One region of the Bacillus sp. KNSH39 genome, then DNA from elsewhere that is predicted to be linked to it. Evidence: riboswitches for the same ligand, from Rfam matches in the RefSeq annotation. Region 1 holds a riboswitch; each other region holds the start of a gene.
The links. A riboswitch is a leader RNA that binds a small molecule or an ion and turns the genes downstream of it on or off. The one in region 1 is predicted to bind thiamine pyrophosphate.

Region 1 (2,277 bases):
AAATTAGGTTCAGAGCGAACGTTTAATGCATTAGCATTAACGATGTATTGATCATTAGATTGAAGTTTGTTTTTTAGTAAAATAGCATCTTTTTGTACATAACCTACTTTATTATGAACAGACACTTTATACCAACCATTAGTTGTTTCAATGATGTTCACTTTTGTATTAAAGCGAATTGTATCAATTGATGTGCTTTTTACGTTATCTTCTGTATGTAATGCTACTTGATCGACTTTGACATACCCAGTTTTAATATTAGATAATTGTTCAGCGTTTGCTTTTTGTACATTTGTTTCACCCATAGAAGGAAGTAAAGAAGCAATCACTACAGTAGTTGCTGTTAAAGCAGTAGCTTTCATATTCATGGAATAGAGACCTCCTCTAGTTGTATAGTTGTAATTTTATTATAGTATAAAGATATAATATAGTGGGGGTATTCACATAAATGTAATATGAAATCAATATAAAAATAAATTTTTTGAGGATAATGATTCCTTTTTATACAATTAATTGGGGTTTTATTTTCTAAAATAGAATGTATGTATTGTATAATTTTGATATTATGTTGACAATTAAGAAAATTAAAAAAGTTGATGATGTCTTATTAGGGTGTTATACTGACAGTGATAATTTTATAGTTTGCTAGGAGAGCTGGTGTTGCCAGCTGAGAGTAGGCCGTAAGCCTTTGATCCTTTTTATTACCTGATCTAGATTATGCTAGCGTAGGGAAGCAATTCGGACACTAACAATGAGTCCCCGTTTCTTTGCGTATAGAAACGGGGCTTTTTTATTTGAAAATTTCATATTGAAACCACTAGGGGTGCTTGACTTGCTGAGAGAGGAATAATCCTTAACCCTTACAACACCTGATCTAGGTAATACTAGCGAAGGGAAGTGGAACATCGAATAAATGTATAACTTTATTTGCTGTAACCACTTCTTATATATAGAAGTGGTTTTTTATTTAGATACATATATTGAAAGGGGATAGAGAAATGAAATTTTGCGATAGATTATTAGAAACTGTGCAACCGGTTTGGGAGATGAGTCATAATCATCCGTTTGTAGTGGGTATGGGAGATGGCACGTTAGAAAAAGATAAATTCCAGTATTATATTATTCAAGATTATTTATATCTGCTAGATTATGCAAAGTTATATGCGATTGGTGTTGTAAAAGCAACGAATCCACAAGTGATGGGAAAGTTCGCTGAACAAATTGATGGAATATTAAATGGCGAAATGACAATCCATAAACAATATGCAAAAAGACTTGGAATTTCTATAGAGGAGATAGAGTCTGCGAAACCATCTGCTAAAAATTTAGCTTATACAAATTACATGATGTCTGTATCTCAAAATGGCACACTTGCGGAATTAATAGCAGCGCTTCTTCCATGTATGTGGAGCTATTGGGAAATTGGAAAGCGTTTAAATGATATTCCTGGAGCAAGAGATCATGAGTTTTTTGGTGAGTGGATTCAAGGATATAGTTCGGAAGAATACGGTAATCTTTGTATTTGGTTAATAGATTTATTAAATGAAATGGCAGTTGGAAAGTCTGAGAAAGAACTAGAAAGATTAGAGGAGATCTTCTTATATTCCAGTCGATTTGAATATTTATTCTGGGATATGTCCTATCGTAAGGAGATGTGGGGATTTGAGGAGCAAGAACATACTACAGTTTCATAATGTTTCTTTTCATTACGATGAGAAACCAATCATCCATGAATTAAATGCTTCTATATATGAGAAAGAGTTTGTCAGTATTATCGGACCGAGTGGATGTGGAAAAAGTACTTTATTTCGCCTTATTACAGGTCTAGAAAAGGTAAGTACTGGACAGATAGAACTGACAGAAACAAAGAACCATCCTGTAGGATATATGCCGCAAAAAGATATGCTTTTGCCGTGGAGAACAATTATTGAGAATGCTGCCCTGCCGCTAGAGTGCCAAGGTGTACAGAAGAAAGAAGCAGAAGTAAAGGCAAAGGAACTGTTACATAAATTTGGTTTGCAAGGGTATGAGCAAAAATATCCGAAAGATTTATCTGGTGGGATGAGACAACGTGTATCTTTTATTCGAACTTTATTAACAGGCGGGGAGATATTGCTGTTAGATGAACCATTTAGTGCGTTGGATGCTTTAACGAAGACCTCTTTGCAAGAATGGTTGTTTGAACAATGGCAAGAGTGGGAAAAAACAATTTTATTCATTACTCATGATGTTGAAGAAGCGTTATTTCTTTCAAACAGAGTTTTAGTAGTGGAACAG
Region 2 (2,277 bases), 3.6 Mb from region 1:
TCCGTTACAGCTAACAGCTCGGGTTTCTTTTCTTATTTAACTTCATACCACCAACATTTACGTTCTTTAATTGTAAAATAAATGTGACAGAAGTTTATCCAGTTAATGCGTAGACAAGAAAATGAGCTAAATTATCGATATTCTATTTCGCCATTTCCGTAGCACTAATGACTTTACGCAAATTTGACAAGAAAAAATATATAGATAGGTATAATCCAGACCTATCTATAACATTACTTCTATTCTTTATCCAATTACGTCTTTTACGTCTGTATCCACTGGCCACTTTTCTAATGTATAAGCCATTTCCCAAAATGAATATTCATATTGACTGCTAATAATAAAATGCTGTTTCATACGTTTGCGGTCTGCCTCTGTTACTTTTTCAGCGATAGTATCTAAACGTGTAATTTGTTCTTCAACTAGCGTACGGAACCAATCAGATCCATAAGCAGAAATCCATTCGTTATAAATTGGCTCTTCCGGCTGGCACTCTTTTAAGCGTTCGCCAATTTCATAATACAACCAATAGCAAGGTAAAATTGCTGCAATGATATCTCCTAAATGCCCTTCATACGCAGCACGATACATATGTGAAGTATACGCATATGCAGTTGGCGCAGGAATAAAATTATCTTTTTCTTCTTTCGTTATCCCTAGTTTTTTAGCAAAATTCTCATGTAAAGATAACTCTGCTTCATATGTATTTTGAGCATGATGTGCCATACGAGCTGTCGTCTCTAATTCAAGAGCTTTTGCAGCTCCTAAAGTTTGTACTCTAGCAAAATGACTCAAATAATATGAATCTTGAAGCACATAATAACGAAAACTAGCTAAATCTAACGTTCCTTCACCAAGTTTTTTTACAAAAGGATGGTTAAAACTCGCTTCCCAAATTGAATCTACTTCTTTACGTAATGATTGTGAAAAATTCATTTAAATCCCTCCAATTATATATAAAATATAAGTATTTATCCACAATTATTAAAGCTGTAAAATAAAAAAACTTTCTTTACAGGCGTAAAGAAAGTGAAATTGACAGTATTTATTTACTCATTAAATAGCAACGTCTTTCCCACTTCCCTACGCTGGCATTAACCAGATCAGGTACTAAGAGTCTCAAAATCACATTTGATCTCAGCCTATAAAAGGCCCCCCTAGTGGATAAATATTTTGTTTTTATAATGTATTCATCATAGCATACTTCGTGAAACTGTCAAAAGAATTCGTTATATAATCTCCTTAAAACCCTTCTTCATTTCTAACTTTTAATGATGTTTCAATAATCATATCTAATAGTTTGCTATAACTAATTCCCGCTGCTTCTGCACTTTTGGGCAATAGGCTTGATTGTGTCATCCCTGGTAATGTATTAATTTCCATTACATATGGAATTCCGTCCTTCACCATCATATCAACTCTTGCATAAACACTACATTTTAATGCTTTATAACAAGTCAGTGAAGCTTTATTTACACGTTCCTTAATTTCTGCTGGAAGTTCGATAACTTCCTCAACCGTACTAGTATCATCATATTTTGCATTGTAATCAAAGAACTCGGCTGCATGTCGAATTGAAACTATAGGTAACTGTTTTCCATCCAGAATAGAACATGTAATTTCATCACCTTTTATATACTTCTCAATTACTACTTCAGAATCCCATTCGAATACAGTTTCTAGCATTGAGATCAATTCATTTTTATTGTAAACGATTTTCACCCCGACACTCGATCCGCCAGAGTTTGGTTTTACCACTAATGGAAATCCTAACTTATCTAACTCATCAAGATTTAGATCCTCCATTTTTGTAAGTTCAATCCAATCTGGTGTTTCTACACCTTCATAACGTAAAATCTTTTTCGAAATATTTTTATCCATACATATACTGCTAGATAACATATTACTTCCGCTATAAGGAATCCCTAAACTCTCCAGTGTTCCTTGAACTGTCCCATCTTCTCCGTATTTTCCGTGTAATGCGAGCAATGCAAAGTCAATGTCTTTCGCTTTTTCAATTAAATCCATTTTTTCGTTTAATGTAATTGGAACTATTTCATACTTATTTTTATCTAAATGAGCAATCATTTCATTCCCCGTCATAATTGAAACTTGTTTTTCAGACGATACCCCGCCCATAATAACACCGATTTTCATTTTCTCAACTCCAAATTTCATTTTTTAATGTATCACCAATTATTTTAATTCCACGAACTATTTCTTCTTCTTTCAAGCGCGAAAACCCTAATCGGAAAGTGTTTGCTCCTTCTCCATCAG
Region 3 (2,277 bases), 1.4 Mb from region 1:
ATATGCTTGAGTTAGCTAAATTTGAATCTGGTACATATAAAATGAAAAAAGATTCGTTTTATATTGATACAGTAATTGAAGGTATATGTGAACATCTATCTGTGGAAATAGAGAAAAAAGAACTTCATATTCATAAAAATATAAGTTCATTTGAAGTGATTGCAAATCAAGGCCGGATTGAACAAGTCATCGTGAACTTCATTACGAATGCTATACGATATACACCAAATAAAGAGGATATTATTATTTCTACAATAGATGAGAAGAATCGTATAAAAGTGTGCATTGAAAATAAAGGTACTCATATTGAAGAAGAGCAATTAGATAAAATTTGGGATCGTTTTTATCGCGTGGATACAGCTCGTCAGCGTTCACAAGGTGGGACGGGGCTTGGGCTTGCTATTTCAAAGAATATTTTAGAACTACATGATGCTGAATATGGGGCAGAAAATACAGAAGATGGTGTATTATTTTATTTCTATTTACCGAAAAAAGCGTAGACAATATGATCTATGCTTTTTTAATTTATTTTCATATTATCTTTACCTAATCTTTATTTTTAATCAGTATAATTTGTTTAGAATATGAGGTTATGTAAGGAGTCGATGAACCGTGCATAGCAATTGGCTAAGTATAATGGTATTTATTTTCTTTTGCGCATTTATTGTATTTTTAATTGATATTACGATATGAAAAAAGAGCGCTCATTAAGCGCCCTTTTTTTGTGTATTCATTTGATAAGCACTGATGCTTTTGAATAATCGTGGTGAAGTGATAAATAAAAATATAAGTAAAACGGTACATAAAATAAAAGAACCAAGCATTGTACTTCCATTTACGATTAATGAATATAACACAGCTGATTGACCTTTCGGCGCATATTGTCCCCAGAAAATAATGCCGGCAATAAAGTGGCAGAAATAGCGAGCAAAGCTACCGATAAATGTAGCAAGGATAATATAAGCAAGGACTTTCTTACCCTGATTTTGTTTTGATGAATGTTTGTGTTTACGGTTACCTAAATTTGATTGTTCTAAGCTATTTTCATTGGATGTTAAAAGTGCTTTTTGAATTGGACGATAGAATAAGCCAGCAAATCCGATAAAAGCAAAGGCAATGAAGTACTCAATGAATGCTTGAACAGGTGTTAAAATATAAGCATCTCCCACGACAATTTGTAATAGTCCCCAAACTAAACCGCCTAAGAAAGCTGATTTAAAGCCCCAGCGGTAAGCAATAATAAAAATAGGAATCATAGCGAATGAGATAGAACCGCCTGTTGGAAGTTTAAGTGATAATGGTAAAATATCGATAATCATGGCGAAGGCTGCAAGAATAGCAGATTCGATCATCGCTTGTAAATTGGTGTTACGCATGTTGTCTCCCCCTAAATCCAAGTTGTACAAAAAAAGAATAGATATCATAGGAGGATACGAAATACGTAAATAAAAATGAGGTATGTATTTCGGACGTTTGCACAATCCCTGCGTTAGCATTAACTAACAGGTTCGAAGGGTCGGAACGAAGTGTTCCCTCTCAGCGGCATGGCTCCCCCAGTGATAACGAGATTCTTTATTTGTTATTGTTTATTGTAAGCGAAATGGATGAGAATGGCAAACGAATACAGTATGACAATAATTGAAATAGAATTGTAGCGAAATGTTAATAAATATGAAGCAAAAGGGTATAGTACAAGAGAAATTGGGTGTGGTATAATTTTTTTGAAAATAATTATCATTCTCTTCTGAGGGGGAAGGTTATGAGCTTAGTAGATATTAAAATTGGAGAGAAAGTGTTAGTAAAAAGTATTCAGTCTTTAGATCAGCTATTAAAGCGTAGACTAGCTGCTTTCGGTCTTGCTGAAGGAAGCGAACTTCGCCTGAAACAGAAAGCGATGTTCAAAGGTCCTTGTACATTGGAGTGTCGTGGACAGTTAATTAGTATTCGTCATTGTGACGCGAAAATGATAAAGGTGGAATTAGCGTGAATAAGGTAGCTTTGCTAGGGAATCCGAATACAGGGAAGACATCATTATTTAATGCACTTACTGGTTCTTATGAATACGTAGGAAACTGGAGCGGTGTAACAGTAGAAAAGAAGGTTGGTAAATTAAAAGATAGACAAGGAACATTAATTGATTTGCCAGGTGTGTATGATTTAAATCCAGTTTCACGTGATGAAGGTGTTGTAACAAACTTTCTATTAACAGAAGAATTTAATCATATGTTAAATATCGTAGATTCCTCGCAGTTTGAAAGAAATATGCATTTAACGTTG

Region 2: it holds a riboswitch for thiamine pyrophosphate, as region 1 does, so the genes downstream of both, tenA (thiaminase II) here and tenA (thiaminase II) in region 1, are expected to answer to the same signal.
Region 3: it holds a riboswitch for thiamine pyrophosphate, as region 1 does, so the genes downstream of both, thiT (energy-coupled thiamine transporter ThiT) here and tenA (thiaminase II) in region 1, are expected to answer to the same signal.

The regions. Positions count from the first base shown of each region.
Region 1 covers NZ_JBQXYO010000001.1:4,607,814-4,610,090, forward strand. The annotation lists gene ACUL40_RS23535 (SH3 domain-containing protein) at 1-368, opposite strand, end outside; TPP riboswitch at 638-749, shown strand; TPP riboswitch at 810-913, shown strand; gene tenA (thiaminase II) at 999-1,694, shown strand; gene ACUL40_RS23545 (ABC transporter ATP-binding protein) at 1,663-2,277, shown strand, end outside.
Region 2 covers NZ_JBQXYO010000001.1:984,482-986,758, reverse strand. The annotation lists gene tenA (thiaminase II) at 247-936, opposite strand; TPP riboswitch at 1,064-1,169, opposite strand; gene ACUL40_RS04840 (D-alanine--D-alanine ligase) at 1,243-2,157, opposite strand; gene pdxR (MocR-like pyridoxine biosynthesis transcription factor PdxR) at 2,162-2,277, opposite strand, start outside.
Region 3 covers NZ_JBQXYO010000001.1:3,186,121-3,188,397, reverse strand. The annotation lists gene ACUL40_RS16335 (sensor histidine kinase) at 1-500, shown strand, start outside; gene thiT (energy-coupled thiamine transporter ThiT) at 708-1,376, opposite strand; TPP riboswitch at 1,464-1,565, opposite strand; gene ACUL40_RS16325 (FeoA family protein) at 1,760-1,987, shown strand; gene feoB (ferrous iron transport protein B) at 1,984-2,277, shown strand, end outside.